One region of the Streptomyces sp. NBC_00045 genome, then DNA from elsewhere that is predicted to be linked to it. Evidence: riboswitches for the same ligand, from Rfam matches in the RefSeq annotation. Region 1 holds a riboswitch; each other region holds the start of a gene.
The links. Region 1 has a riboswitch for cobalamin ahead of metE (5-methyltetrahydropteroyltriglutamate--homocysteine S-methyltransferase). Riboswitches for the same ligand answer to the same signal wherever they lie in the genome.
Positions count from the first base shown of each region.

Region 1 (7,605 bases):
ACACACCCGCCCCCGTGAGGGCCAGCCCTACCCAGCCCACCCCCATCAGCACGAGGCTCGCGAGGCCACCGAACACCAGCAGCACCACGGGCGCCGCCAGGCCCGCGACCAGGGACAGTCGGGCGGTCCAACTCCTACTCATGGCACAACCTCCCGCCTGGGGCGGCCTTCCGCCGCTCCGCCGGCTGCCGGACGGAAGCCGGGCACTGCCTTCAGGCTACGAGCGCCCACTCGGCTCGGCCCGCCCACGCGCCGGATGCGACCGCCCGGCACCGAATGGCACGACCGGCCGCGCCTTGGGACGATGACCGCGGAGGCACGCCATGACCAACAACCCGCCGGAACCTCCGTCGCACGAGCCGGCACCGCGCGAGCACCACCGACGGCTCCACCTCACGCTGCCCGGCTGCTGGGGCGCCCTCGTCCTGGCGTGCCTGTCCTTCACCCCGTCGCTCCTTCCCCGCGGAGGCGTACTCCAGGGGCTGGTCTGCGGCATCGGAGCGGCCATCGGGTACGGGCTGGGCGTGGTCGCGGCCTACGTGTGGCGCGCTTTCGCCGACCGGGACGCCCGCAGCGCCCCGCGCAGGTCGTGGCTGGTCCTGTTCGTCAGCGCGATCGTGCTCTTCGGCGTCTCGTTCGGGCTCGGGCAGTACTGGCAGCACGAGATCCGCGGGCTGATGGGGGTCACCGACTACAACGTCCTCGCCGCCGTCGCCTGCCCCCTCGTCGCCGCCGTCGTCTTCCTGCTCCTGCTCCTTGCCGGGCGGGGGCTGCGCGCCCTGTACCGCCGGGCCGCCGCCCTGCTCGGGCGCTGGATCGGCAGGCGGGCGGCGCGGGTGGTCGGCTGGCTCCTGGTGGCGGGGCTGGCGTGGGCCGTGTTCTCCGGGGTGCTGCTGAGCGGCTTCGTGAACGCGGCCAACGAGTCGTTCTCGCTGGGCGACACGCATACTCCGGAGGGGGTGCACCAGCCCACGTCCGTGCTGCGGTCGGGCGGTCCCGGCTCGCTGGTGCCGTGGGACTCGCTGGGTTACGAGGGGCGGGCGTTCACGGGCAGCGGACCGTCGGCCCAGACGATCGGCGCGTTCACCCACCGCACGGCGCAGGAGCCCATCCGGGCCTACGCCGGGCTGGAAACCTCCGACGACACGGAGTCCCGGGCGGCCCGGGCCGTCGCGGACCTCGAACGGGCGGGCGGTTTCGAACGCACGAACCTGCTCGTGATGACCACGACGGGCAGCGGCTGGGTCGACCCCGCCGCCGTGGACTCGTTCGAGTACCTCGGCAACGGCGACTCGGCCACGGTGGCGATCCAGTACTCGTACCTGCCGTCGTGGATGTCGTACCTGGTCGACCAGTCCAAGGCGCGCGAGGCCGGCCGGGACCTCTTCGACGCGGTCTACGACAAGTGGTCCAAACTGCCGACGGACCGGCGTCCGCGCCTGTTCGTGGCGGGCGAGAGCCTGGGCTCGTTCGGGGGTGAGACGGCCTTCAGCGGGGAGTACGACCTGCGCAACCGCACCGCCGGCACGGTGTTCGCCGGCCCGCCCAACTTCAACACCCTCTTCCGCGAGTTCAGCGACCGCCGCGACGCGGGGAGCCCGGAGATCGAGCCCGTCTACCGGGAGGGCCGGACCGTCCGGTTCACGAACGACCCGGCCGCCGGGATCCCTCCCGCGGACCGGCCGTGGGACGGCCCGCGGGTGGTCTACCTCATGCACCCCTCCGATCCGATCGTCTGGTGGAGCCCGCAGCTGGCCCTGTCGGAGCCCGACTGGATCCGTGAGCGGCCCGGCTCGGACGTGCTCGGCGCGATGGTCTGGATCCCGTTCGTGACCTTCTGGCAGGTCACCGCCGACCTGCCGTTCTCCACGGGCGTTCCGGACGGCCACGGCCACACCTACAAGGCCGCGTACGTCGACGCCTGGAACTCCGTCATGCGACCGTCCGGATTCACCGCGCAGGACCTGGACCGGCTGAAGGACATCGTCTCGCCGCAGGGCTGAGCGGTCAGCGCAGCAGGAACCCGACGAGGTATCCGAACGCGTTGACGGCCCAGTGCAGGCCCATGGGAGCCAGCAGACTGCCGCTGCGGCGGCGCAGCTCGCAGAACAGCACGCCCGCCGCCGCCGTGAACAACACGGCTGCCACGACCGCGAGGGCGGCCCCGAGTCCGGACCGACCGAAGGCCGTGGTCAGGGCCGGTTTCGCGGTCGCCAGGTGCAGCGAGGGCAGCACGTGCCACAGGCCGAACAGCGCACTCGACACGGCGGTCGCCCACACCGCCCCGCGGTCGCGGCGCACCAGACCGTAGAGCACGCCGCGGAACGCGATCTCCTCCACCAGGACCGTACCGACGGGGACCAGCACGAGGACGCGCAGCATCACCTCGCCCCCGTCCATCCCCGCGTACCGACGGTCCTCGAACAGCGTCCTGGTGGCCGGCAGCAGGGCCCCGGCCAGGTAGACGATGCCGACCAGGGCGATGAGGGCCAGCGCCCAACGGGCGCCGCGGGCCAGCGTGCCCGGCGCCAGACCGGCGTCCGCGAGGGTGCCGCCGGCCCAGCGCAGCACACCGAGCAGCACCCCGCTGACCACGACGGCCGTCACCACGCCCCACGGGCCCGACCAGCGGTGCAGGGCCGCGTTGGCCGCCACGAGGACAGCCACCGTGACGCCCACGGCCGGCCAGGTACCGATCGGCCGCCGGGGCCGCCGCCCGGCGCCGTCGGGGGTGCTGCGGGGCATGGGGACCCACCTCGGTCATGACGACAGGTCAGCGCGAGCGACCCCGATCATCCTGCACTGTAGCCAGGGCCCGGCCCGCGCATCACGGCGACGAGCCGGTGTCCCCCGTGCCGGTCAGGTGGGGTCGCCCGCGAGGCCGGAGCGGACCTCACGGGCGGCGGCGACCAGGTTTTCGAGGGAGGCGCGGGTCTCGGGCCAGCCGCGGGTCTTCAGGCCGCAGTCGGGGTTGACCCACAGCCGCTCGGCCGGGATGGCCTCCAGTCCGGTGCGCAGCAGACCGGCCGCCTCCCGGGTGCTCGGGACGCGCGGGGAGTGGATGTCCCAGACGCCCGGGCCTGCCCCTCGGGGGTAACCGTGGCCGGCGAGTTCGCGGGCGACCTGCATGTGGGAGCGGGCGGCTTCCAGACTGATGACGTCGGCGTCGAGCTCGTCGATGGCCTGGACGACGTCACCGAACTCGGCGTAGCACATGTGGGTGTGGATCTGCGTGTCCGGCCGGACGCCGCTGGTGGTGAGGCGGAACGCCTCGGTGGCCCAGGCCAGGTAGTCGGCGTGGTCGGCGGCTCGCAGCGGCAGCGTTTCGCGCAGGGCGGGCTCGTCGACCTGGATCACCGAAGTCCCGGCCGCCTCCAGGTCGTTCACCTCGTCCCGCAGGGCGAACGCGACCTGGCGGGCACTCTCGCCGAGCGGCTGATCGTCGCGTACGAAGGACCAGGCGAGCATGGTGACGGGCCCGGTCAGCATGCCCTTGACCGGCTTGGACGTCAGGGACTGCGCGTACGAGGTCCAGCGGACGGTCATGGGCTCGGGGCGGGAGACGTCCCCGGCCAGCACCGGCGGGCGCACGTAACGGGTGCCGTAGGACTGGACCCAGCCGTGCTGCGTGGCCAGGTAGCCCGTCAGCTGCTCGGCGAAGTACTGCACCATGTCGTTGCGTTCGGGCTCGCCGTGCACCAGGACGTCGAGGCCGGTCTTCTCCTGGAAGGAGACCACTTCCTCGATCTCGCTCTTGATGCGCGCCTCGTAGCCCGCGGTGTCGATCCGCCCCGCCCGCAGGTCCGCGCGGGCCGCGCGCAGTTCGTCGGTCTGCGGGAAGGAGCCGATCGTGGTGGTCGGCAGCAGCGGCAGGCCCAGGCGGGCCCGCTGGGCGACGGAGCGCTCGGCGTACGGCTGCGCGCGGTGGCCGTCGGTGTCGGTGACGGCCGCGGTCCGGGTGCGCACGGCCGGGTCGTGGGTGAGGGCGGATCCGGCGCGGGAAGCCAGATCGGCCCGGTTCGCGGCGAGTTCGGCCGCGATGGAGTCCATGCCCCGGGCCAGTCCTCGGGCCAGGACGGAGATCTCCCGCGTCTTCTGGCGGGCGAAGGCGAGCCAGCGGCGGACCTGCGGGTCGATGTCGCGCTCGGCGGCGGCGTCCAGCGGGACGTGCAGGAGCGAGCAGGACGCGGAGACGTCCACGCGCTCGGCGAGGCCGAGGAGCGTGCCCAGGACGGTCAGGGACTTCTGGTAGTCGTTGATCCAGACGTTGCGGCCGTTGACCACGCCCGCGACCAGGCGTTTGCCGGGCAGGCCACCGACCGCCGCGAGGTCCTCCAGGTTGGCCGCGCCGGCCTCGGTGAAGTCGAGCGCCAGGCCCTCGACCGGCGCCTTGGCCAGCACCGGCAGCGCTTCGCCGAGCCGGCCGAAGTACGAGGCGATCAGCAGCTTCGGACGCCCGGTGGCCGCGCCGAGGTCGCGGTAGGCACGGGCCGCGGCGTTCAGGTCGGCCGGGGTGCGGTCCTGCACCAGGGCCGGCTCGTCGAGCTGGACCCACTCGGCGCCCGCGGCCCGCAGCTCGGCGAGGACCTGTGCGTACACGGGCAGCAGCCGGTCGAGCAGGGTCAGCGGTTCGAAGCCGGCGGCCACGCCGGGGGCGGGCTTGGCGAGCAGCAGGTAGGTGACGGGGCCGACGAGTACGGGACGGGCCGTGTGGCCGGCCGCGACGGCTTCCTCCAACTCCGCGACCTGCTTGCTGGAGTCGGCGGTGAAGACGGTGTCGGGCCCGAGCTCGGGGACCAGGTAATGGTAGTTCGTGTCGAACCATTTGGTCATCTCCAGCGGGGCCACGTCCCGGGTGCCGCGCGCCATCGCGAAGTACCCGTCCAGGGCGTCCGCGGCGACCGCCGCGCGGTGCCGCGCGGGGACGGCGCCGACCATGACACTGGTGTCCAGGACGTGGTCGTAGTACGAGAAATCACCGGTGGGCACTTCGTGGACGCCGGCCTCGGTCAGCTCTCGCCAGTGCGAACGGCGCAGGCCCGCCGCGGTCTCCCGGAGGGCACCCGCGCTGACGCGGCCCTTCCAGTAGCCCTCGATCGCCTTCTTCAGGTCGCGGCTCTGACCTTGGCGGGGGTAGCCGTACACGGTGGCTCGTGCTGCCGCGGCTGTGGGCTTCGCCGTCACGGAACTCTCCTTCGCGAGATGTGTCCAGGAACGCCCCGGTAACGGGACGCGGACGCGAAGGAGCGACGGAACGGACGGCCCACGTCGCGCAATTACCGCAACGGCCGCTCGTCGTGCACGCCGACCCGCCCACGAGGTCACCGGGATCTCCGCACGCGGAATCGTCCGCTTACGGGCAACGGGCAGGTCTTCGGACTCGCGGGCACGCCTGCCGGCACTCATGCTCCTACCGGCGGGCACCTACTGGCCGTCGCTTCCCAGGACCGTCTTCCGGTCCCAGTGCGTATGACGGCGGTCGTTCCCGCTCACCGCTGCGGGGCAGTCCCGGATTCCCACCGGGTTCCCTCTTACGACGCATCCCGCCTGGCGGACGGGGCGAACCAGCTGCACGGCCACCCTAGTTCGCGCGCCGACCCGGCGACGACCCCCGTCCGTCATTCGGACCGGATCGCGAGACGACGAGACGACGAGACGACGAGACGGCACCGGCTTCACACGACCTGCGGTGGAACGGGACACGGTGGGGCGCGGCGACACCACTCGCCGAACCCCACCGTCACCGCGTGCCTCCGGGCACCCTCGGGCCCGGAGACGTGCCGGGGCCCCTCAGCCCCGGCCGTACGTGTGGAACCCTCGGCCGCTCTTGCGGCCCAGCAGCCCTGCCTGCACCATCCGTTGAAGCAGCGGGGGCGGGGCGTAGAGCGGTTCCTTGAACTCCTGGTAGAGGGATTCGGCGATGGCCTCGACCGTGTCCAGCCCGATCAGGTCGGCGAGCTTGAGCGGGCCCATCGGGTGGGCGCAGCCCAGTTCCATTGCGGTGTCCACGTCCTGCGCGCTGGCGTACCCGGATTCGGCCATGCGGATGGCCGAGAGCAGGTAGGGGACCAGCAGCGCGTTCACGACGAAACCGGCGCGGTCCCGGGATCGGACGGTGGTCTTGCCCAGGGCGTCACGGGCGAAGGCCTCGACGGTGGCGAGGGTGTCCGCCGACGTATGGAGGGAGGACACGACCTCGACGAGCGGTAGAACGGGCACGGGGTTGAAGAAGTGCAGGCCCACCACCTTGTCGGCGCGTCCGGTCGCCATGCCCAGACGCATGATCGGGATGGCGGAGGTGTTCGTGGCGAGGATGGTCCCGGGATTCTCGACGATCTTGTCGAGGGCGGCGAAGACCTCGATCTTGGTGTCGGGGTTCTCGGTGACGGCCTCGATGACGAGCTGGCGGTCGGCGAGGTCCTCCAGGTCCCCGGTGAACAGCAGCCGGGACAGCGCGTCCTCCGCGGAGATCCGGTCCAGCTTGCCCCGCTGGACGGCACGCTCCAGGGAAACGGCGATCCGCTCCCGGGCGGCGCGGGCGGCGGCGGTGTCCGACTCGGCGACGACGGTGTCGAGGCCGGCCCGGGCACACGCCTCGGCGATGCCGGCGCCCATCTGTCCTCCACCGACGATGCCGACGCGCAGGATCCGGCCCGGCCCCACCGCGGCGTTCACGCGTTCACCCGCGCGGTGACGGCGGCGCTGCGGACGAGGTGGCGGGTGTAGGCCCCGGGGGTGAAGAAGGCCGGGAGCTGCACCGACAGCGCCGTGTCCACGAAGACCTCGCGCGCTTCGAGGACGAGTGCCTGCGGATCCTCGTTCTCCAGGGCGGCGCATTCGGCGTCGAGGAGGTCGAGGACCGTTGCCCGGTCGACCCGGTCGTGGCGGATCCACTGCCAGATCTGGACGCGGGCGATCTCGGCGGTCGCGGCGTCCTCCATCAGGCCGTACAGGGCCACCGCGCCGCTGCCGCGCAGCCAGGCGTCGAAGTAGCGCAGGGCCACGGCGACGTTCGAGCGGATCCCCTCCCGTGTGGGGGGCGCGGCGGTCCGGCGTACGGACAGCAGGTCGGCGGCCGTGGTCTCGACGTCCTCCCGCGTCCGCTCCAGCTGGTTCGACCGCTCCCCCAGGACGCCGTCGAAGACCTCGCGGCAGACGGGGACCAGCCCGGGATGGGCCACCCAGGAGCCGTCGAAGCCGTCCTCGGCCTCGCGCTCCTTGTCCAAGCGGACCTTCGCGATCGCCGCGGCGTTCGTGTCCGGGTCCTTGCTCGGGACGTGGGCCGCCATCCCGCCGATGGCATGGGCACCGCGCCGGTGGCAGGTCCGGACGAGGAGTTCGGTGTAGGCCCGCATGAAGGGAGCGGTCATGGTGACCGCGGCCCGATCGGGCAGTTGGAAGTCGGTGCGGTGGCCGAAGGTCTTGACGAGGCTGAAGAGGTAGTCCCAACGCCCGGCGTTGAGGCCCGCGCTGTGTTCGCGCAGCTCGTGGAGGATCTCCTCCATCTCGAAGGCGGCCGTGATCGTCTCGATGAGGACGGTGGCGCGGACGGTGCCGCGGGGGATGCCGAGGAGTTCCTGGGCGAGGAGGAAGACGTCGTTCCAC
Region 1 covers NZ_CP108271.1:7,269,985-7,277,589, reverse strand. The annotation lists gene OHA65_RS33680 (diacylglycerol kinase family protein) at 1-142, opposite strand, end outside; gene OHA65_RS33675 (alpha/beta hydrolase) at 324-2,003, shown strand; gene OHA65_RS33670 (CPBP family intramembrane glutamic endopeptidase) at 2,008-2,745, opposite strand; gene metE (5-methyltetrahydropteroyltriglutamate--homocysteine S-methyltransferase) at 2,860-5,184, opposite strand; cobalamin riboswitch at 5,348-5,584, opposite strand; gene OHA65_RS33660 (3-hydroxybutyryl-CoA dehydrogenase) at 5,791-6,615, opposite strand; gene aceB (malate synthase A) at 6,672-7,605, opposite strand, start outside.

Region 2 (7,605 bases), 2.0 Mb from region 1:
CCCTGAAGATGCCCGCGGTCACCGACTTCGCCGCCCGCGGGGACGGGCCGGTCTTCGCCGGGTCGATGTTCCCGTTCGTCTTCATCACCATCGCCTGCGGCGCCCTGTCCGGCTTCCACGCGCTGGTGTCCTCCGGCACCACCCCGAAGATGATCCAGAAGGAGACCCAGGTCCGGGTCATCGGCTACGGCGCCATGCTGACCGAGTCCTTCGTCGCCGTCATGGCGATCATCGCGGCCACCATCATCGAGCCCGGCCTGTTCTTCGCGGTCAACTCCCCCGCCGGCGTCATCGGCACCACGGTCGACACCGCCTCACAGGCCGTCACCCACTTCGGCTTCGCCATCTCCCCCGAGTTCCTCGCACAGGCCGCGAAGGACGTGGAGGAGACCAGCCTGCTGTCCCGTACGGGTGGCGCTCCCACCTTCGCACTCGGAATGTCCGAGATCTTCTCGTCCGTGGTCGGCGGCGCCGGCATGAAGGCGTTCTGGTACCACTTCGCGATCATGTTCGAGGCTCTGTTCATCCTGACCACCCTCGACGCGGGCACCCGTGTCGGCCGGTTCATGCTCCAGGACACCCTCGGCAACGTGTACAAACCCTTCAAGGACATCAGCTGGAAGCCCGGCGTGTGGCTGGCGAGCGCGCTCGTCGTCGGCGGCTGGGGCTACTTCCTGTGGGTCGGCATCAAGGACCCGTTGGGCGGCATCAACCAGCTCTTCCCGCTGTTCGGGATCGCGAATCAGCTGCTCGCGGCGGTGGCCCTGGCCGTCTGCACCACGCTGCTGGTGAAGTCCGGGCGACTCAAGTGGGCGTGGGTGACCGCCGTCCCGCTGGCCTGGGACGTGGCCGTCACGCTCACCGCGAGCTACCAGAAGGTGTTCTCCGACGACGTGAAGGTCGGGTTCTTCGCCCAGCGCGACAAGTACCAGAGCGGCATCGACGCCGGAAAGGTGCTGCCGCCGGCGAAGAACGCGGGCGAGATGCACACCATCGTCACCAACGCCACGGTCGACGGCGTCCTGTCTGCGCTCTTCGCGGCACTGATCATCATCGTGCTGCTGGACGCCGCGCGGACCTGCCTCAAGGCCGTCCGCAGCCCGGAGTCGGTCAGCCTGGCCGAGGTCCCGTGGACCGAGTCGAAGATCGTCGCTCCGGCCGGGCTCATCGCGACGCCCGAGGAGCGCGCCGAGCTCGCCGCCGCCGGCCTGGACTCGGGCGGCGGCCGCGCGAAGGAGCCCGTCGCATGAGCGGCGTCCGAGCGGCGCTGACGAAGGTGAGCTACTTCGTACGGGAGTTCTCGGGCGAGGCGGCGTACGACCGGTACGTCGCGCACGCCCGTACGCACGACCCGGACGCGCGGGTCATGACCCGCCGCGCCTTCGAACGCGCCCGTACGGACTCCCGCGAGGCGGACCCCCGCGAGGGCTTCCGCTGCTGCTGAGCCCTGACTCACCCGAGGGCCCCGCCGAGCAGGCGGGGCCCTCGGGCGTTCTCAGCGCACCCAGTCCTTGAGGACCTCGGTCTGGAGGGTGATGCCGATGGGGTCGGGGAGCTCGGCGTCCTTGCCGTACGCCACGACGCGGGTGTTCTCGTACCGTCGGCCGTTGGGCTGGCTGTAGACGGAGATCTCGCACTTGGCCCGGTCGATCAGGAGGTAGACGGGGATGCCCGTCTCCGCGTAGGCGCGGGGCTTCTCGACGTGGTCCCGCCGGTGGGTGTCCGAGTCCCACGAGGTCATCTCGACGGCCATGAGGATCGGGGCGGGGTCGACCCAGTCGCCCTGGCCGGCGAACGCCTTGGCCGGTGCGAGCACCGCATCCGGAATCGCCCGACCTGCCCGGTACTCCTGGGCCTTGATGCCCTGCCCGGGATGCAGCCACAGCTCGGGGCGGTACTGCATACAGATCCGCGTGAGCCACTGGATGATCATCCCGTGGTCGCCGTCCGGCATGGCCTTGCTCCTGATGATCCCGTCGATGAACTCCAGCCGTGTCCCCTCCCTCTCGCGCGCCGCCATGCGCGCCACGGCTTCGAAGTCCTCAGTCAGCATGTGGGGCCGGTCTGTCATCACGGTCGTGCCTCGCTCGCCCTTCTCGACGGTGCCGTCTCCGACGATAGCGCCGGGCACCGACAGCCGTCCGGCACACTCGACCGCATGGACATCGTGATCAGGGAAGCATTGGCGACGGAGTACGGGACGCTCGGGGAGATCACCGTGCAGGCCTATCTCGGGGACGGGTTGCTCACCTTCGGCGAGGAAGACCCGTACCTCGCGCGGCTGCAGGACGTGGCGGGACGGGCGGCCGACGGAGAGATACTCGTCGCCGCGACGAGCGACGGGCGGATCCTCGGCGGTGTGGCCTTCGCCGCGCCCGGGAGCCCGCTGTGCGACATCGCCGGAGCCGGCGAGGCCGAGTTCCGGATGCTGGCCGTCGCCCGGGAGGGTCGCGGGCGGGGCGCCGGGGAGGCGTTGGTACGGGCCTGCATCGACCGCGCCCGCGCGATCGAGGGCGTACGGCGCCTCGTGCTGTCCACCACGGACGACATGGTCGGGGCCCACCGGATCTACGAACGGCTCGGTTTCGTCCGTACCCCCGGACGGGACTGGGAGCCCGTCCCCGGCCTCGCTCTGCTCACGTACGGTCTCGATCTGTAGCGACGCCGACACAACATCTAGGGGGTCGCACACGAGGCGGCCCCCACATGTATGCTCGTCCTCGCTGTCGTCGCAGGGGAATCCGGTGGGAATCCGGAACTGTCCCGCAACGGTATGAAGTACACCCATTGGTGTCACCGCAAGTCCGATGACCTGCCGACAGTGCACCCGGCTCGACCGAACCGGGTGTCGATACGTCCGGGCCTCGCGGTTGGGCCGGTGGACGCCGCGCGGTGCTGCCCTGCCATGCCCGCGCGCGCCCGCTCGCGCCCGCACCAAAGGTGTCCCGGAGCCGAGCGAGGGAGAGCTCCCCCCGTGACCATCGCGCCTTCCGCACCGCGCGCCGAGTCCGACCCGTCCGACACCGGAATCGAGACCGGGGGACCTGGGGCCGCACTGCTGCGTACCCTCACCGAGCTGACGGCCGACCTCCCCGACACCGACCCGGGCCGGGTCGCCGCCGCCGCGCTCCGCGGGCGCAGCGCCGCCGCCGACGAGGCCGAACTGCGCGGACTGGCCACGGAGGCCGCCGCCGGTCTGATCTCCGAGGACCCGGCGTACTCCCGGCTCGCCGCCCGGCTGTTGACGCTGGCCGTCGCCGAGGAAGCCACCGGCCAGGGGGCCACCTCCTTCTCCGCCTCCGTCGCGGTCGGTCACCGCGAGGGCCTGATCGCCGACCGCACCGCCGAGTTCGTGGCGCTGCACGCGAGCCGCCTGGACGCGCTGGTCGAGCACACGCTCGCCGAGGGCGCCGACGACCGCTTCGGCTTCTTCGGCCTGCGCACCCTGCACAGCCGCTACCTGCTGCGCCACCCGATCACCCGCCAGGTCATCGAGACCCCGCAGCACTTCATGCTGCGCGTGGCCTGCGGCCTCGCCGAGAACGACAGCGTCCAGGCCGTCGAGGAAGTGGCCTCGCTGTACCGGCTGATGAGCCGCCTCGACTACCTGCCGTCCTCCCCGACGCTGTTCAACTCCGGCACCCGGCACCCGCAGATGTCCTCCTGCTACCTGCTGGACTCCCCGCTGGACGAGCTCGACTCGATCTACGACCGCTACCACCAGGTCGCGCGTCTGTCGAAGCACGCCGGCGGCATCGGTCTCTCGTACTCGCGCATCCGCGCCCGCGGTTCGCTGATCCGCGGTACGAACGGCCACTCCAACGGCATCGTGCCGTTCCTGAAGACCCTCGACGCCTCCGTCGCGGCCGTGAACCAGGGCGGCCGCCGCAAGGGTGCCGCCGCCGTCTACCTGGAGACCTGGCACGCGGACATCGAGGAGTTCCTGGAGCTCCGCGACAACACCGGCGAGGACCAGCGCCGTACCCACAACCTGAACCTGGCGCACTGGGTGCCGGACGAGTTCATGCGCCGCGTGAACGCGGACGCCGACTGGTCGCTGTTCTCCCCGGCCGACGTGCCCGAGCTGGTCGACCTGTGGGGCGACGAGTTCGACGCCGCCTACCGCAAGGCCGAGGCGGACGGCCTGGCCCGCAAGACCATGCCCGCGCGTGACCTGTACGGCCGGATGATGCGCACCCTCGCGCAGACCGGCCAGGGCTGGATGACCTTCAAGGACGCCTCCAACCGCACGGCCAACCAGACCGCCGAGCCGGGCACCGTCGTCCACTCCTCGAACCTGTGCACCGAGATCATCGAGGTCACCAACGACGGCGAGACCGCCGTCTGCAACCTCGGCTCGGTCAACCTCGGCGCCTTCGTCGTGGACGGGGAGATCGACTGGGAGCGGCTGGACGAGACCGTCCGCACCGCCGTGACCTTCCTCGACCGCGTGGTCGACATCAACTTCTACCCGACCGAGCAGGCCGGGCGCTCCAACGCCCGCTGGCGTCCGGTGGGTCTGGGCGCGATGGGCCTCCAGGACGTCTTCTTCAAGCTGAAGCTGCCGTTCGACTCCGCCGAGGCGCGGGCGCTGTCCACCAAGCTCTCCGAGCGGATCATGCTGGCCGCGTACGAGGCCTCCTGCGACCTCGCCGAGCGGAGCGGCCCGCTCCCCGCCTGGGAGCAGACCCGCACCGCCCGCGGTGTCCTGCACCCGGACCACTACGAGACCGAGCTGAACTGGCCGGAGCGCTGGGACGCCCTGCGCGCCCGCGTCGCGAAGTCCGGCATGCGCAACTCGCTGCTCCTCGCCATTGCCCCGACGGCGACGATCGCCTCGATCGCCGGCGTGTACGAGTGCATCGAGCCGCAGGTCTCCAACCTCTTCAAGCGCGAGACGCTGTCGGGTGAGTTCCTCCAGGTCAACGGCTACCTGGTGGAGGAGCTGAAGAAGCTCGGCGTGTGGGACGCCCAGACCCGTGAGGCCCTGCGCGACTCCAGCGGTTCGGTCCAGGGCTTCGGCTGGATCCCGGCCGAGGTGCGCGAGCTGTACCGCACGGCGTGGGAGATCCCGCAGCGCGGTCTGATCGACATGGCGGCGGCCCGTACGCCGTTCCTCGACCAGTCGCAGTCGCTGAACCTGTTCCTGGAGACGCCGACCATCGGGAAGCTGTCCTCGATGTACGCGTACGCCTGGAAGCAGGGTCTGAAGACCACGTACTACCTGCGTTCGCGCCCGGCGACGAAGATCGCCCGTGCCGCGCAGGCGGCCGCCCCCGCAGCGCTGCCGCTGGCCGACGCCGCCGCCGAAGCCGCGGCCGCGGAAGCGCTCGCCTGCTCCCTTGAGAACCCCGAGTCCTGCGAGGCCTGCCAGTAATGAGCTCCACCGACAAGAAGAACCTGCTCGACCCGGGCTTCGAGCTGACGCTGCGTCCCATGCGCTACCCGGACTTCTACGAGCGCTACCGGGACGCGATCAAGAACACCTGGACCGTCGAGGAGGTCGACCTCCACTCGGACGTCGCGGACCTCGCGAAGCTGACGCCGGCCGAGCAGCACATGATCGGCCGTCTGGTCGCGTTCTTCGCGACGGGCGACTCGATCGTCTCGAACAACCTGGTGCTGACGCTCTACAAGCACATCAACTCCCCGGAGGCGCGCCTGTACCTGTCGCGCCAGCTGTTCGAGGAGGCCGTGCACGTCCAGTTCTACCTGACGCTGCTCGACACCTACCTGCCCGACCCGGACGACCGCGCGGCCGCCTTCGACGCCGTCGAGGAGATCCCGTCGATCCGCGAGAAGGCGCAGTTCTGCTTCAGGTGGATGGATTCGGTCGAGAAGATCGACCGGCTGGAGACCCAGGCCGACCGCCGCCGCTTCCTGCTGAACCTGATCTGCTTCGCGGCGTGCATCGAGGGCTTGTTCTTCTACGGCGCCTTCGCGTACGTGTACTGGTTCCGCTCGCGCGGCCTGCTGCACGGCCTGGCCACCGGCACCAACTGGGTGTTCCGTGACGAGACCATGCACATGAACTTCGCGTTCGAGGTCGTGGACACGGTCCGCAAGGAGGAGCCGGAGCTCTTCGACGAGCAGCTCCAGCAGCAGGTCACCGACATGCTGAAGGAGGCCGTGGAAGCCGAGCTGCAGTTCGGCCGCGACCTGTGCGGTGACGGCCTGCCGGGCATGAACACCGAGTCGATGCGCGAGTACCTGGAGTGCGTCGCGGACCAGCGCCTGGTCCGTCTCGGCTTCCCGCCGGTGTACGGCTCGCAGAACCCGTTCTCGTTCATGGAGCTCCAGGGCGTCCAGGAGCTGACGAACTTCTTCGAGCGCCGTCCGTCGGCCTACCAGGTCGCGGTCGAGGGCACGGTCGACCTGGACGAGGACTTCTAAGTCCCGTCCGGCCACCGCCGGTACGGCTTGATAGCGTCCCCGCCCATGGGGAGCGACACCCGGTCCACCGGGTTCTCGGGCGGGGGCGCTTCGTCGTGTCCCGGGCCGGCCGCATGACCGCCGACGGGTGGGCGGGGCGGGCCCGGCTGCGGCCGGGGGGCCTGCTGTACGGGGGCGCCGTCGGGTCCGCCGGTGTGCACGCCCATCACTCCGTCCAGGTCATCGCCGCGCTGGACGGGGACGAGCTGTTGATGGCCGGGCCGGACGGGGAGCCCGTCGGGTGCCGGGCGTACGTGGTCCCGGCCGGGGTGCGCCACGCGGTGCTGCGCGGGGCGCCGCACGGGGTGGTGCTGCACTACGACCCGCTCTCCTCGGCGGGGCGCCGGCTCTCGGCGCTGGCGGGGGACGCGGGGGACCTCGTACCGGCCGCGGGGCTGCCCGCCGACGCCTTCGAGGCGGCGTGCGCACTGGACGCCGTACTGCCCGGAGGGCCGCAGCCGGACGCGGCGGAGCACCCGGGGCTGGCACGGGTACTGGAGTGGCTGCCCGGCCGGGAATCGGTACGGCTGGCTCGGGCGGCCGAGGTGGCGTGCCTGTCGGAGAGCCGCCTCGCGCACCTGTTCCGGGCGGAACTCGGGCTGCCGTTCCGCCCGTACGTGCTGTGGCTGCGGCTGATGCGGGCCGCCGAACTGGCCTCCCTGGGGCACTCCCTGACGGACGCGGCGCACGGCGCGGGCTTCGCCGACGGGGCGCATCTCAGCCGGGTGTGGCGGCGGATGTTCGGGATCACGCCGTCGGGCTTCACCCGCACCGTCCAATGGATGTAGCAGGTTCGTTCAAGCCCCGCAGGGCCCCGTGGCCGCACTGTGGGCGCATGAGAAACGCAATGAGCAAATGCGTGGCCGCCTGCACCGGCAAGTCCATGCCGGCCGCCGTGCGCAAGGCCTTTGAGGACGAGCTGCGCCGCGCCCGCGAGGCCGCGCCCGACACCCGGGCCATGTGGACCGCGCTGGAGCGGGCGCACATCATCTCCCAGGCCTGGGCCTGGCCCCACACCCGCGCCCACTGGCACATGTTCCGGCTGGCGGTGCGCTGCCGGGACCGGGCGGAGACGGTGGGGCAGGTGGTGCGGATCCTGGTGGCCGGCGCCGGGTCGGTGACCGGGCGCGTGCCGTACGGCAACACCGGGCGTACGGCGGCGGGCCTCTTGAC
Region 2 covers NZ_CP108271.1:5,269,632-5,277,236, reverse strand. The annotation lists gene OHA65_RS24885 (carbon starvation CstA family protein) at 1-1,250, shown strand, start outside; gene OHA65_RS24880 (YbdD/YjiX family protein) at 1,247-1,444, shown strand; gene OHA65_RS24875 (Uma2 family endonuclease) at 1,496-2,053, opposite strand; gene OHA65_RS24870 (GNAT family N-acetyltransferase) at 2,159-2,659, shown strand; cobalamin riboswitch at 2,694-2,835, shown strand; gene OHA65_RS24865 (ribonucleoside-diphosphate reductase subunit alpha) at 2,975-5,377, shown strand; gene OHA65_RS24860 (ribonucleotide-diphosphate reductase subunit beta) at 5,377-6,393, shown strand; gene OHA65_RS24855 (helix-turn-helix domain-containing protein) at 6,507-7,220, shown strand; gene OHA65_RS24850 (DUF3703 domain-containing protein) at 7,268-7,605, shown strand, end outside.
Region 2: another riboswitch for cobalamin. It lies ahead of OHA65_RS24865 (ribonucleoside-diphosphate reductase subunit alpha); the one in region 1 lies ahead of metE (5-methyltetrahydropteroyltriglutamate--homocysteine S-methyltransferase).

Region 3 (7,605 bases), 1.7 Mb from region 1:
GGCATCCAGCCCCAGCACGTCGTCCCGTCCTGGGACATGAAGACCCTGTGGGTCAACAACAACCGCGGCCACACGCTCACCCCGATCAACCCGGCCACGGGCGAGGCGGGCGCACCCGTCGAGGTGCACGACCCGTACAACCTGTACTTCACCCCGAACGGCAAGTACGCGGTCGTGATGGCCTCCATGGACCGCGAGCTGGTCTTCCGCGACGCCCACACCATGAACCGGGTGAAAACGGTCCCGGTGACCTGCTTCGGCGTCAACCACGCGGACTTCTCCGCCGACGGCCGCTACTTCATCGTGAGCTGCGAGTTCTCCGGCGAGCTCCTCAAGGTCGACACCGAGAAGATGGAGGTCATCGCCCAGCAGAAGCTGCCCTTCGAGGGCGCGATGCCGCAGGACGTGAAGGTCTCCCCGGACGGCAAGACCTTCTACGTCGCGGACATGATGGCGCACGGCATGTGGGTGTTCAGCGGGGACAAGTTCGACATCCCCAAACTGCTGCCCACCGGCAAGGGCACCCACGGCCTGTACGTCAGCCGCGACTCCAAGGAGATGTACATCTCCAACCGCGGTGAGGGCAGCATCTCCGTCTTCGACTTCAAGCAGAACAAGCTGACCAAGAAGTGGGAACTGCCCGACGGCGGCAGCCCCGACATGGGCGGCGTCTCCGCCGACGGCAAGGTGCTGTGGCTGTCGGGCCGCTACAACTCCGAGGTCTACGCGATCGACACGGTCACCGGCCGCCAGCTCGCCAAGATCCCGGTGGGCGGCGGCCCGCACGGCCTGGCCGTCTACCCACAGCCCGGCCGCTACTCGCTCGGCCACACCGGGATCTTCCGCTAGGCCACGGCGCCGGGACCCGCGGATGGGGCGGGGCCCGGCTGCCGTTACCCTTGGCCGGTCAACAAGCACCGAGAAGGGGTGGATCCCAGTGGCTGACATCGAGAGCGCGCGGGCGACGTTCGGCAAGTTCGACGCGGACGGTGACGGCTTCGTCACGGCGGACGAGTACAGCGCGGCCATGAAGGCGATGGGTGACGCGTACGTCACCGGCGCCGTCGCGGACGCCGTCATCGCCGCCAAGGACACCAACGGCGACGGCCTCCTGAGCTTCGACGAGTTCTGGGCCTCCCTGAACAAGTAAGCCCCGCCCCCCCGGCCGATGCCGGAAGGGCACGCAGCCCCCGCAACGCCCCCCGCCGGGCGCGGCGGGGGCTTCGCACTGCCCGTCGGCTCAGGGCGTGACCCCGCCGGGTGGCCGGGTCATGTCCTCGACCTCGCCCAGGGCCTCCTCCAGCCAGCGCAGCCAGAACATCTCCAGGCCGATGCCGCCGTGCAGGACCAGGCGGCGCAGCCGGTCCTCGTCGGAGTCCCGCCCGGGCGGGAAGTCCTTCTCCTCGATGGCCTCGTAGACCGCCAGCTGGCGGCGGTGCAGATCCAGATGGCGCCGCAGCTCCCCGGCCAGCCCGTGCGGGCCCACGACGGCGGCCGCCCGGATCCGCAGCAGCAGCGGATCCCGGATGGCCTTCGGGTCCTGGCTCTCGCCGACCCACCGCGCGAGCTCCGCGCTGCCGGCCTCCAGCACCTCGTACTGCTTCTTCTGCCCCCGTACTGGGACCTCGCTGGGCAGCGCCCGGATCAGCCCGGCCTCCTCCAGCCGGCCCAGCTCGCGATAGATCTGCTGGTGCGTCGCGGACCAGAAGTACCCGATCGACTTGTCGAACCGCCGCGTCAGCTCCAGCCCCGACGAGGGCTTCTCCAGCAGGGCGGTGAGGATGGCGTGCGGCAGCGACATGCGGCCATCCTAGGGAGGCGCGAGAGCGTCGTCCGGCTACCGGGTCCAGGCGGCGAGGGCCTCCGGGGTCCTGGGGCCCGGGTCGTCGGTGGCCAGGAGGGCGCGGGACCGCAGGAACGTCGTCACCGCCGGGGACCACGCCTGGCGCAAGCCCGCCGAGGCCAGCAGCTCCGGGTCGGACAGCAGGGCCTGCGCCGGGCCGACGCGGATGCCCGACGGGGTCAGCACCGCCGCGTCGTCCGCCCAGCGGACCGCCAGGTCGACGTCGTGCGTGGCCATGACCACCGTGGTGCCGGCCGAGCGGAGCCCCGCCAGGGCGTCCAGCAGGCGTTCCTGCCCGTCCGGGTCCAGGCCCGCCGTCGGCTCGTCCAGGATCAGCACCCGCGGAGCCATCGCCACCGCGCCCGCGATCGCCGCCCGCTTGCGCTGCCCGTACGAGAGCAGGTGCGTCGGGCGGTCCCGCAGCGCGGTGATGTCCAGTGCGGAGAGTGCGGCCTCCACCCGCGCCCGTACCTCCCCGACGGGCAGGCCCAAGTTCATCGGCCCGAAGGACACGTCCTGTTCCACCGAGGCCGCGAACAGCTGGTCGTCCGGGTCCTGGACCACCAGCTGCACCGCCGTCCGCAGTCGGGTCAGCCCCGCCCGGTCGTACGACACCGCGGTCCCGTCGAGGCGCAGCGCCCCCGAGCCCGGGCGCAGGCCCCCGCTCAGCAGCCGCATCAGCGTGGTCTTGCCGCTGCCGTTGCGGCCCAGCAGGACCAGCGCCCGGCCCTCCGCGATGGCGAAGTCCACGTCGGACAGGACCGCCGGGCCGTCCTCGTACGCGTAGCCGGCGCCGGCCAGTTCCACCAACGGTTTCACAGGTAGAGCCCCTTCAGGGTGAGAGTCAGGGTGATCAGGGCCGCCAGCAGGGCCCCCGACGCCGCCAGGAACCGCCACGACAGGGTCGCCTCGGGTACGAGGACCCGCAGCGCGCCGTCGTAGCCGCGCCCGGCCAGGCCCACCTGGAGCCGCGCCGCGCGGTCGAAGGCCCGTACGAACGAGGTCGCGGCGAGCCCGGCCAGCGAACGCCACACCGCGGCCCGCCCGGACTGGCCCAGACGGGCGGCCTGGGCGCGCCGTACCTGGGCCATCGAGTCCAGCAGCAGGAAGCCGATCCGGTACATGACCAGGGCCACGTCCACCACCGGCGCCGGGACCCCGGCACCCACCAGCCGGGGCAGGACGTCCGAGACGGGCGTGGTGAACGCGAACAGCAGCACGCCGAGCGAGGCCGCCGAGGTCCGCAGCAGCAGGTCCGCGGCGTGCCGGGGGCCGTCGGGGGCGAGCGAGACGAACCCGGCCGGCCCGCCGACGGAGACCAGCAGGGGCAGGGCGCCGGTGAAGCAGAAGCCCAGCGGGATCCGGAACGCCCGCCACAGCTGCCGCCCGGCCACACCGGCCGGCCCGAGGAGCACGGCGAGCGTCGCCGCGGCGACCAGCGGGCCGCCCGGCCAGGGCGGCAGGCACACGGCGGTGACGGTCAGTCCGAGTCCCAGCAGGGCCTTCTCCAGCGGATGGCGGCGGCGCCAGCGGCTGGAGTGCGCGGCCACGTCGATCGGCAGCACCGCCTACGACTCCGTGGCAGTGGGGTCGGCAGCGGTCGCCGCGGCAGCGGTCGCCGCGGCGGCGGTCGCCGCGGCGGCGCCCTGGCGGCGGCCCTTGCGGACGCCGAAGTAGTACGCGAGCAGGCCCGCGCCGAGCGCCGCCTGGAGGGCGAACAGCGCCGACTCCACTTCCCCGGAGGGGGGTTCGTACAGCGGCGAGAACCACGGCTCGTAGTCCGGCTTCAGTTCGGTGATCGCCGCCTCCGCCTGCGCGTCGGAGCCCGTGAACGGCTCCTCCTTGCCGTCGCCCAGCCCCAGCGCGAGCGGCAGCACGGCCAGGGCCGCCACCAGGAGCAGCAGCAGGCCGTTGATCTTCGTGTTCCGGTTCATCGCCATCAGAGCGCCGCCTTCTGCTCGCCGCGACCGCTGAGCTTCGCGACGCCCAGCCGGACCAGGTCCGACTTGCTCGACTGCATCAGCAGCCGCATCACGAGCACCGTCAGCAGGCCCTCGCTGACCGCGAGCGGGATCTGGGTGACGGCGAAGATGCCGCCGAACTTCGCGAGCGCGCCCGGGAATCCGCTGCCCGGATCGGGGAACGCCAGGGCCAGCTGTACGGAGGTCACGCAGTAGGTGACCAGGTCGGCGAAGAAGGCGCCGAAGAAGACGGTCACCATCAGCGGGACGTCGAAGCGCTTGAGCAGCAGGTACACCCCGTATCCGGCCCAGGGTCCGGCGATGGCCATCGAGAAGACATTCGCGCCGAGGGTGGTCAGCCCGCCGTGCGCGAGCAGCAGTGCCTGGAAGAGCAGGGTGATCGTGCCGAGCACCGCCATGATCGGCGGCCGGAACAGGATGGCGCCGAGCCCGGTCCCGGTGGGGTGCGAGCAACTTCCCGTCACCGAAGGGACCTTCAATGCGGAAAGGACGAACGTGAATGCTCCGGACGCCCCGAGCAGCAGCGTGCTCTCCGGGTTGGCCTTCACCTCGCGGGTGAGGGCGCGGACACCGTGGACGACGAAGGGAGCGGACGCGGCGCCCCAGGCGACCGCGTGCAAAGGGGGCAAGAACCCCTCGGCTATGTGCATGAGTTGGGAGACCTCTCCAGCACCTCGTGGATGGACAACGCGCCCCGGCCGGTCTCCTGGCTCACGGGTGCTGATGCCCTGGCTCCGCCTTCCCGGGCGGTGCGGAACCTCCCGCGCCGCCCAGTGGCTTCCCGTGGGACCGGAGCCGGACTTCCCGTTCACAGTGGCGAGGGCCGCACCGGTTTCCCACCGGTTTCCCGAACACCAAGGCCAGATGACCCTAGTCGGACGGACGGACCGGTACCAACCCGGTCCGAACGGGTACGGTCCGCGGCGGGCGTCCCCGAACGGGTGCGCCCCGGTGGCGGCGCCACCCGCGGGCGTCCAGGCTGGCGGCGTGGCCGCCGATTACGACTACTCCGACCTGACCGCCGTCTACGTCAACTGCACCCTCAAGCGCTCGCCCGAGACCAGCAACACCGAGGGCCTGATCGACAGGAGCCGCTCCGTCATGGAGGCGGCCGGCGCCCGGACCTCGCTGATCCGCGCCGTGGACCACGACATCGCCACCGGTGTCTGGCCCGACATGACCGAGCACGGGTGGGAAACCGACCAGTGGCCCGTCCTGTACAGCCAGATCATGGACGCCGACATCCTCGTCCTGTGCGGCCCGATCTGGCTCGGCGACAACAGCTCGGTCATGAAGCAGGTCATCGAGCGGCTCTACGCCTGCTCCTCGATCCTGAACGAGCACGGCCAGTACGCCTATTACGGCCGCGTCGGCGGCGCACTCGTCACCGGCAACGAGGACGGCGTCAAGCACTGCGCCATGAACATCCTCTACAGCCTCCAGCACCTCGGCTACGCGATCCCGCCGCAGGCCGATGCGGGCTGGATCGGCGAGGCCGGGCCCGGGCCCTCGTACCTCGACCCCGGCTCGGGCGGTCCCGAGAACGATTTCACCAACCGGAACACCACCTTCATGTCGTGGAACCTCATGCACCTTGCCGCCCTGCTCAAGCGGTCCGGCGGGATGCCGGCGCACGGCAACCAGCGCTCGGAGTGGGACGCCGGCTGCCGCTTCGACTTCCCGAACCCGGAGCACCGGTAGCCCGCTCTCACCGGCAGACGTTGCGGTGCGCCACGTCCAGCACGAACCGCTCGGGCGAGTGCAGCGTGAAGGAGGTGAAGGCGGGCCTGGCGTCGAAGGCGGCGCCGAAGGTCACGTACCCCTCGAAGTCGCCGGTCATGGCGAGCCCCTTCAGCTGCGGAAGGCGGATCTTGACGAGCTCCGGCCCGCGGTACGTACTGCGGCCCGTGCGGTCGTGCGCGGCGGCGGGGTGCAGACGGATCTCCAGGAAGTGCTTACCGGCGAGCGGCACCGGCGTGCCGGAGCCGTCCTGGACCAGCTTCGGCACGCGGGTGACGGTGACCCCGGGGACGTGTCCCCGCAGGTCGACGACGATGCGGTCGTACGTGCAGTGACCGCCCCAGCGGGCGTTCACGACGAGCGGCACGGGCCGCACGGCGGCCGAGGCCGGCGCGGCGAGGGTGATGCCGGCGGTGAGCAGCGAACCCGTGGCGAGGGCCACGAACTGCCGGCGGCGGAGGTGGTTCATGACGTCCCCCTGATTCTTCGGAGGCGGGGACCGATGTCACCACTAAGGACACGCCCGGCAGGCTCACGGTTGCACTCGAACCACAAGAGAACCAAACAAATTCGGCAAACCGCGCAATCCAGGACAGTGAGCTCCCTATCGGGGCAGGAGGGTGCTCAGCTCGGCGTCGAGGTCGTAGTGCCGCTGCTCCTCCCCCCGCGGAACCAACTCGACCAGTCGCCGGCACAGCGCGCCCACGTCCCTCGCCCGGGCGGACACCACGCAGCTCTGCGCGCCGTTGCTGAAGGCGAGGAAGACGCGCGGCGAGCGGCCCTGCCACTGCGGCCACACGTGGATGTCCCCCTCGCCGGTCGCGCAGGTCTCCCCGTCCAGCAGTAGGTCCCGGGAGAACACCCAGTGCGCCAGGTGCATCCCGGCGCCCCGGAAGTCGAGCGTCAGCTCGTAGGGCCGGTCGCAGCGGTACGTGAAGGCCCCGTGTACGGGTATGGGCCCGGGTGCGTCCTCCAGCCGGAGCGGGAGGACGCGGTACTCGATGTCGTTGCCGTCCATGGCGCGGCGCCTCTCTGTCGTCTCTCGTCCCGCCTGCCCGCAGCCCCCTCGGGCAAGCTAGCCCACCTCCCGGTCGCCCCTGCGGGCCGAAGGTCCCGACCCCGGGGGCCGCTGGACCCGTCTTGTCACAGGAACGCGAAGGGGCCCGCCCTCCGGGGGGGAGGGCGGGCCGCCGGGGCGCAGGTCCGCTACGGGGCGGGGTGGAAGACGAACGAGTCGTTGGACTGCCCGGTGGCGGTGAAGGAGGCGCCGTTGGATTGGGAGCCGTTGCTCTGGTTGGAGGCCCCGGAGCCGGTGGCGACCTGCTGGGTGGTGGAGGAGTTGCCGAGGTTGGCGCCGGCGACCCCGCTGCCGAAGATCTCGGCGACGGCGGCATGGGACGAGATGCCGGCACCGGCGCCGTTGTCGGCCCGGGCGACGCCGGCGAAGAGGGCGACGGCGAAGGGGAACGAGGCGACGGCGGAGATCACGCGGATGCTGCGGTTGCTTGCCATGATGAAGTCCTCCAGTGCGCAAAGGGGCTGCGGTCCAAGGCGGTTGGCCGGCCGCCGGGGGTGTGGCCGCGACGTCACGTGATCACCTTGGCGCATGTGATCATCGAGAAACCAGCCCGGACCGGAGGATTCGCCCTCAAGCGTGATCAACTCACCCCAAACGTCAAAAGGCCCGCAAATCCGCCGTGTTGTGCTCCTCGGCGCCGTGGGGGAGCCCGGCGGGAACGGGGAAGGGGCCCGACGCAGTGCGTCGGGCCCCTTCCGGCGTCATGCGCGCCCGGTCAGCACTCGATGACGTTGACCGCCAGGCCACCGCGGGCGGTTTCCTTGTACTTGACCTTCATGTCGGCGCCCGTCTCCTTCATGGTCTTGATGACCTTGTCGAGGGACACCTTGTGCGTGCCGTCGCCGCGCATCGCCATCTTCGCCGCAGTGACGGCCTTGACCGCCGCCATGCCGTTGCGCTCGATGCACGGGATCTGGACCAGGCCGCCGACCGGGTCGCAGGTCAGGCCCAGGTTGTGCTCC
Region 3 covers NZ_CP108271.1:5,574,217-5,581,821, forward strand. The annotation lists gene OHA65_RS26290 (hypothetical protein) at 1-849, shown strand, start outside; gene OHA65_RS26295 (EF-hand domain-containing protein) at 938-1,150, shown strand; gene OHA65_RS26300 (PadR family transcriptional regulator) at 1,241-1,801, opposite strand; gene OHA65_RS26305 (ATP-binding cassette domain-containing protein) at 1,838-2,662, opposite strand; gene cbiQ (cobalt ECF transporter T component CbiQ) at 2,659-3,408, opposite strand; gene OHA65_RS26315 (energy-coupling factor ABC transporter substrate-binding protein) at 3,412-3,783, opposite strand; gene OHA65_RS26320 (energy-coupling factor ABC transporter permease) at 3,783-4,475, opposite strand; cobalamin riboswitch at 4,504-4,699, opposite strand; gene OHA65_RS26325 (flavodoxin family protein) at 4,813-5,526, shown strand; gene OHA65_RS26330 (hypothetical protein) at 5,534-6,034, opposite strand; gene OHA65_RS26335 (SsgA family sporulation/cell division regulator) at 6,170-6,583, opposite strand; gene OHA65_RS26340 (hypothetical protein) at 6,772-7,077, opposite strand; gene OHA65_RS26345 (L-serine ammonia-lyase) at 7,359-7,605, opposite strand, start outside.
Region 3: another riboswitch for cobalamin. It lies ahead of OHA65_RS26320 (energy-coupling factor ABC transporter permease); the one in region 1 lies ahead of metE (5-methyltetrahydropteroyltriglutamate--homocysteine S-methyltransferase).

Region 4 (7,605 bases), 5.1 Mb from region 1:
CCGTTCACCCAGGTTGCCTACGGTCGCCGAGCCACTGACGTCAAACAGAAGCCTGGGTAAATGGAGCACATAACGCTTCTCCTCGGGATCGTGATCATCACCGCTCTCGTGTTCGACTTCACGAACGGTTTCCACGACACAGCCAACGCGATGGCCACCACCATCTCGACCGGCGCCCTCAAGCCCAAGACGGCGGTGGCCATGTCCGCCGTGCTCAACCTCGTCGGCGCGTTCATGTCCGTGGAGGTCGCCAAGACGATCTCCAAGGGCCTGATCAACGAGGAGGGCATCCAGCCAGAAGTGATCTTCGCCGCGCTGGTCGGCGCGATCCTCTGGAATCTCGTCACCTGGCTGGTCGGACTCCCCTCCAGCTCCTCCCACGCCCTGATGGGCGGCCTCATCGGTGCCGCGGTCGCCTCCGCCGGCATCGACGCCGTCAACGGCAGCGTGGTCGTCACCAAGGTGCTCATCCCCGCCGTCGCCGCCCCGATCGTGGCCGGCGTGGCCGCGATGCTGGCCGCGAAGGTCACGTACAAGCTCGGCGGCAAGGTCGGCCAGAAGACCTCCACCAAGGGCTACCGCGCCGGGCAGATCGCCTCGGCCGGTCTCGTCTCCCTCGCGCACGGCACCAACGACGCGCAGAAGACGATGGGCATCATCACCCTCGCCCTCGTCGCGGGCGGCGCCCTGGACTCCGGCGCGAACCCGCCGGTCTGGGTCATCATCTCCGCCGGCCTGGCCATCGCACTGGGCACCTCCCTGGGCGGCTGGCGCATCATCCGCACCATGGGTAGCGGCCTGACCGACCTCCAGCCGCAGCAGGGCTTCGCCGCCCAGACCTCGGCCGCGAGCGTCATCCTGGCCTCCTCCAGCCTCGGCTTCTCCCTCTCCACCACCCACGCGTGCTCCGGCGCCGTCATGGGTGCGGGCCTGGGCCGCAAGGGTGGTGTGGTCCGCTGGTCCACCGCCACCCGCATGTTCATCGCCTGGGGTCTGACCCTGCCGGCCGCCGCCGTCGTCGCCTCCGGCGCCGAGCTGGTCATGCGCACCGGTGACATCGGCGTCGCCGCCGTCGCGCTGTTCCTGATCGCCTCCTGCGTCGCGATCTGGGCCATCTCGCGCCGCCAGGTCGTCGACCACCACAACGTCAACGACGCCCGGACGGCCGCGGCCGAGGAGCCGGGTGTCGTCACCACGGCCATGGCCGCCGTCACCGTCCCGCCGACCATGGCCGCCGAGGCCGCCGCCGGTACGACCGCCGCAGTGGCCGACGAGGACCTGAAGGCCACCATCCCGGCCGCCGCCCCCGCGACTCCGGCGGCCCCCGCGGCTCCGGCCGCCGCGGTCTGACCCCGAGAACGACAGAGGAATCCGCAGCATGAAGATCGACTGGGCAGCACTCGGCTCCGTCTTCGGGGTCAGCCTCTCCGCCACCGTCGCGCTCGTGGCCCTGTTCACGATGGGCCTGGTGGGCCTCTCCAAGCACGAGGCCGCCACCGAGCAGGGCGGCACCGCCACCCTCGCCCGCAGCGGTGCGTACGCCTGCTTCGCGCTCGTCGCGGCAGCCGTGGCGTACGGGTTCTACCTGATCGTCGCCTGACCGACTCGGGCACGTCGTACGAAAGCTCCCTCCGGGTTTCCCGGGGGGAGCTTTCCCGTACCCGGGACCCGTCACTGTGACCTGCCTCGCCGCAGGTCAACGGCGAGTTGACGGGCCTTCGCGGTGCGTGGTGGACTGCCCGAGCCAATACGGCGGCATGGAGAGGAAGTCCGGTGCGAATCCGGCGCGGTCCCGCCACTGTCACCGGGGAGCACGCGACGCGTGCGCCTCGGGAGCCAGGAACTCCCACCGCCGGACACGTCGAACCAGGGCGCGGACCCTGAGTGAGGACATACCTGCCACCATGCGTGCCGATCGCGTCTTCGCGTACGGCGCCACGGCGGGCCTGATCGGCGACCGGATCCTCGGTGATCCGCGCCGAGGGCACCCCGTGGCCGCCTTCGGACGAGCAGCCGCCGCCGTCGAGCGCGCCCTGTGGCGCGACGACCGCGCCCGGGGCCTCGTCCATACCCTCGTGTGCGCCGGGGGCGCGGCCGCCGTCGGCGCGCTGGGCGCCCGCGCCGTGCGCTCGCGGCCCGCGACCGCCCGTATCGCCCTGACCGCGGCGGCCACCTGGGCCGTCGTCGGCGGCACCTCGCTGGGCAGGGAGGCCCGCGCCATCGGCGGCGCGCTCGCCGCCGGGGACGCCGAGGTGGCCCGCGAGCGGCTGCCGCACCTGTGCGGGCGCGACCCGCAGGCCCTGGACGAGCAGCAGATGGCCCGCGCCGTCGTGGAATCGGTCGCCGAGAACACCTCCGACGCGGTGGTCGGGGCCCTGGTGTGGGGCGCCGCCGCCGGGGTACCCGGGCTGCTGGCGTTCCGCGCCGTGAACACCCTGGACGCGATGGTGGGCCACAAGTCGCCGCGCTACCTGCGCTACGGCTGGGCCTCCGCCCGCCTCGACGACCTCGCGGGCTGGCCTGGCGCCCGGCTGACCGCCCTGGCCGCCGTACTGGCCGGACCCGACCGGCGGGGAGCCGTACGGGCCTGGCGTGCGGACGCCGCCGAGCACCCGAGCCCGAACGCCGGGCCCGTGGAGGCCTCCTTCGCCGGGGCGCTCGGTGTCCGGCTGGGGGGCACCCTGGCGTACGGGGGCCGGGTCGAGCACCGGGCCGTGCTGAACGGCGCGGCGGGGCGGCCGGTGGAGGTCGCGGACATCGAACGGGCGGTGCGGCTGTCGCGGCAGGTGACGTGGCTGGCACTCGGAGCGTGTGTGGCACTGCGCTGTGCAGTGTCGCGTTGGACTGGGAGGGGACGCCGGTGAGCGGCGGAAAGCTGGGCGGGGGACTCCTCGTCGCCGGCACGACCTCGGACGCCGGCAAGAGCGTGGTCACGGCGGGCATCTGCCGCTGGCTCGCCCGCCAGGGCGTGAAGGTGGCGCCCTTCAAGGCGCAGAACATGTCGCTGAACTCGTTCGTGACGCGCGAGGGCGCCGAGATCGGGCGCGCGCAGGCGATGCAGGCGCAGGCGGCGTGCGTGGAGCCGACCGCGCTGATGAACCCGGTGCTGCTCAAGCCCGGCAGTGACCGCAGCAGCCAGGTGGTGCTGCTGGGCAAGCCGGTGGGCGAGATGAGCGCGCGCGGGTTCTTCGGGGGGTCCGGTGGGTCGTCCCCCGGGAACGGACTGCACGGCGGGCGCCAGGAACAGTTGCTCGGCATCGTCACGGACTGCCTGGAGCAGCTGCGGGGCACGTATGACGCCGTGATCTGCGAGGGGGCCGGCAGCCCGGCCGAGATCAACCTGCGTCGGACCGACATCGTGAACATGGGCATCGCGCGGGCCGCCCGGTTCCCGGTGGTCGTGGTCGGCGACATCGACCGGGGCGGTGTGTTCGCCTCGTTCTTCGGGACGACGGCGCTGCTGTCGCCCGAAGACCAGTCGCTGATCGCCGGCTACCTGGTGAACAAGTTCCGCGGCGACGTGTCGCTGCTGGAGCCGGGCATGGAGATGCTGCGTTCACTCACCGGGCGGGGGACCTACGGTGTCCTCCCCTTCCAGCACGGGCTGGGCATCGACGAGGAGGACGGCCTCCGGGTCTCCCTGCGGGGCGCGGTGCGCGAGTCGGTCGTGGCCCCGCCGGTCGGCGAGGACGTGCTGCGGGTCGCGGTCTGCGCGGTGCCGCTGATGTCGAACTTCACGGACGTCGACGCGCTGGCTGCGGAGCCGGGCGTGGTGGTGCGGTTCGTGGACCGGGCCGAGGAACTGGCCGACGCGGACCTGGTCGTCGTACCGGGTACGCGCGGCACGGTGAAGGCCCTGGAGTGGCTGCGGGAGCGCGGGCTGGCCGGTGCGCTGCTGCGTCGGGCCGCGGAGGGCCGCCCGGTGCTGGGCATCTGCGGCGGCTTCCAGGTGCTCGGCGAGCGCATCGAGGACGAGGTCGAGTCGAAGGCCGGCTCGGTGGCGGGGCTCGGGCTGCTGCCGGTGCGCGTGCGGTTCGCGGCGGAGAAGACCCTGGCGCGGCCGCAGGGCACGGCACTGGGCGAGCCGGTGACCGGCTACGAGATCCACCACGGGGTGGCCGAAGTCCTGGGCGGGGAGCCGTTCCTGGACGGGTGCCGGGTCGGGTCGGTGTGGGGCACCCACTGGCACGGCTCCCTGGAGTCGGACGGCTTCCGCCGGGCGTTCCTGCGGCAGGTGGCCGCGGCCGCCGGGCGCCGGTTCGTCCCGGCGCCGGACACGTCGTTCGCCGCGCTGCGGGAGGAACAGCTCGACCTGCTCGGCGACCTGATCGAGGAGCACGCCGATACGCGTGCGCTGCTCCGGCTGATCGAGTCCGGCGCCCCTGCCGGCCTCCCCTTCCTCCCGCCGGGCGCCCCGTGACGGGCCGGGCCCTGCGGGGCCCGTCCCCTGCCCGCGCCGTGGACGTCTCGATCCCCGTGAGCGCGGGGAGCATCGGGAGACTCGGCAACCCTTGCACGATCGCAGCCCGTCGGCCCGTGCGTCGGCACGAGCCCCTCGAAGGAGCGAACAGCGGATGAGCATCACCCACTTCCCGTTCACAGCGGTGGTCGGTCAGGACGACCTGCGGCTGGCGCTCCTGCTCAACGCCGTGAGCCCCGCGGTCGGCGGCGTGCTCGTGCGCGGCGAGAAGGGGACCGCCAAGTCCACCGCCGTGCGCGCCCTGTCGGCGCTGCTGCCGCAGGTGGACGTCGTCCCCGGCTGCCGGTTCTCCTGCGCGCCCGGCGCGCCGGATCCGGCCTGCCCCGACGGCCCGCACGAGCCCGGCCCCGGTGCCGCCCGTCCCGCGCGCATGGTGGAGCTGCCGGTCGGCGCCTCCGAGGACCGGCTCGTCGGCGCCCTCGACATCGAGCGGGCCCTCTCGGAGGGCGTGAAGGCCTTCGAGCCCGGCCTGCTGGCCGACGCGCACCGCGGCATCCTGTACGTCGATGAAGTCAACCTCCTCCATGACCACTTGGTGGACGTTCTCCTCGACGCCGCCGCCATGGGCGCCTCCTACGTGGAGCGCGAGGGCGTCTCCGTCCGGCACGCCGCCCGCTTCCTGCTCGTCGGCACCATGAACCCCGAAGAGGGTGAGCTGCGGCCGCAGTTGCTCGACCGGTTCGGGCTGACCGTGGAGGTCGCCGCCTCCCGGGAGCCCGCGCAGCGCGTCGAGGTGGTGCGCCGCCGGCTCGCGTACGAGGACGATCCCGCGGGCTTCGCGAGCCGCTGGGCCGGGGACGAGCAGGAGGTGCGCGGCCGGGTCGTGGCCGCCCGTGCCCTGCTCCCACAGGTGGTGTTGGGTGACACTGCGCTGCTGCAGATCGCCGCCACCTGCGCCGGGTTCGAGGTCGACGGCATGCGCGCCGACATCGTGATGGCCCGTACCGCGACCGCGCTGGCGGCCTGGGCGGGACGGACCTCCGTGCGCAAGGAGGACGTCCGGCAGGCCGCCCTGCTGGCCCTCCCCCACCGGCGCCGGCGCAACCCCTTCGACGCGCCCGGCCTGGACGAGGACAAGCTCGACGAGATCCTGGACCGCTTCCCCGACGAGGAGCCGGAACCCGAGCCCGACCCGGAGCCCGAGGGTCCGGACGACGGCGGCGGTCCCGACGGGGACGGCGGCGGAGTGCCTCCGCAGAACGGCGGGCCCGAGACCGGCCACGCCCCCGATGCCCCCGACGCGCCCGACGGGACGGCCCCCGAGGACCGGGAGGCCACCGAACCGGAGCCCTCCGCCCCCCGGGGCGGAGCCGACGGCGCCGAGCAGGCCGCCGTCGGGGCCGCCGAGCCGTTCCGGACCAAGGTGCTCAGCGTGCCGGGCCTCGGCGAGGGAGCGGCCGGGCGCCGTTCGCGGGCCCGCACCGCGCACGGCCGCACCACCGGTGCCCAGCGCCCCCGGGGCCAGCTGACGAAGCTGCACCTCGCGGCTACCGTGCACGCCGCCGCCCCGCACCAGAAGGCGCGCGGCCGCGCCGGGCGCGGTCTGGTGATCCGCAAGGACGATCTGCGGCAGGCCACCCGGGAGGGCCGCGAGGGCAACCTCGTGCTGTTCTGCGTCGACGCCTCCGGCTCGATGGCCGCCCGGCAGCGCATGAGCGCGGTCAAGGGCGCGGTGCTCTCGCTGCTGCTGGACGCCTACCAGCGCCGGGACAAGGTCGGCCTGATCACTTTCCGCGGCACGGGTGCCGAACTGGCGCTGCCTCCCACCTCCTCGGTGGAGGCGGCCGCCGCCCGGCTGGAGAAGCTGCCGACCGGCGGCCGCACCCCCCTCGGACCGGGCCTGCTCAAGGCCCACGAGGTGCTGCGGATCGAGCGGCTGCGGGACCCCTCGCGCCGCCCGCTGCTGGTCGTCGTCACCGACGGGCGGGCCACTTCGGCCGGGGCCGTCGGCGGTGACCCGCGCGAGCTGTCGGGGCGCAGTGCCCGGCTGCTGGCCGCCCAGGGGATCGCCTCGGTGGTCGTGGACTGCGAGTCCGGGCCGGTCCGGCTGGGCCTGGCGGGGGCGCTCGCCGCCGACCTGGGCGGGCCCGCCGTGACCCTCGACGGGCTGCGGGCCGATTCACTGGCCGGGCTCGTGAAGAACGTACGTACCTCAGTGACATCCAGTGCATCACCCCACAGCAGCACCAGGAGGGCCGCGTAATGCCGCAGGGACAGCCGACCGTCGTTCCGGACGACGGACTCACGACGCGTCAGCGCCGTAACCGCCCGCTCGTGTTCGTCCACACCGGCCCGGGCAAGGGCAAGTCGACGGCGGCCTTCGGGCTGGCGCTGCGCGCCTGGAACCAGGGCTGGCCGATCGGGGTGTTCCAGTTCGTCAAGTCGGCGAAGTGGAAGGTCGGCGAGGAGAACGCGCTCAAGGTGCTCGGGGCCTCCGGCGAGGGCGGCTCCGTCGTCTGGCACAAGATGGGCGAGGGCTGGTCCTGGGTCCAGCGGGACGCGCAGCTCGACAACGAGCAGGCGGCCAAGGAGGGCTGGGAGCAGGTCAAGCGCGACCTGGCGGCCGAGACGCACAAGCTGTACGTGCTCGACGAGTTCGCGTACCCGATGCACTGGGGGTGGATCGACGTCGACGAGGTCATCGAGGTGCTCCGGAACCGTCCCGGCACCCAGCACGTGGTGATCACGGGGCGCAACGCGCCCGAGAAGCTGGTGGAGTTCGCGGACCTGGTGACCGAGATGACCAAGGTCAAGCACCCGATGGACGCGGGCCAGAAGGGCCAGAAGGGCATCGAGTGGTGACATCGCTCCACATTCCGCGACTGGTCATTGCCGCGCCGTCCTCCGGCAGCGGCAAGACCACCGTCGCGACGGGCCTGATGGCGGCCTTCGCGGAGCGCGGCCTCGCCGTGTCCCCGCACAAGGCCGGGCCCGATTACATCGACCCCGGCTACCACGCGCTGGCCACGGGTCGCCCGGGGCGCAACCTGGACGCCTTCATGTGCGGGCCGGAGCTGGTCGCTCCGCTGTTCGCGCACGGCGCCGCCGGCTGCGATCTGGCGGTCGTCGAGGGCGTGATGGGCCTCTACGACGGGGCCGCGGGGCGCGGTGAGCTGGCGTCGACG
Region 4 covers NZ_CP108271.1:2,151,976-2,159,580, forward strand. The annotation lists gene OHA65_RS10195 (inorganic phosphate transporter) at 61-1,350, shown strand; gene OHA65_RS10200 (hypothetical protein) at 1,379-1,600, shown strand; cobalamin riboswitch at 1,715-1,866, shown strand; gene OHA65_RS10205 (cobalamin biosynthesis protein) at 1,905-2,864, shown strand; gene OHA65_RS10210 (cobyric acid synthase) at 2,876-4,420, shown strand; gene OHA65_RS10215 (putative cobaltochelatase) at 4,575-6,683, shown strand; gene cobO (cob(I)yrinic acid a,c-diamide adenosyltransferase) at 6,683-7,282, shown strand; gene OHA65_RS10225 (cobyrinate a,c-diamide synthase) at 7,276-7,605, shown strand, end outside.
Region 4: another riboswitch for cobalamin. It lies ahead of OHA65_RS10205 (cobalamin biosynthesis protein); the one in region 1 lies ahead of metE (5-methyltetrahydropteroyltriglutamate--homocysteine S-methyltransferase).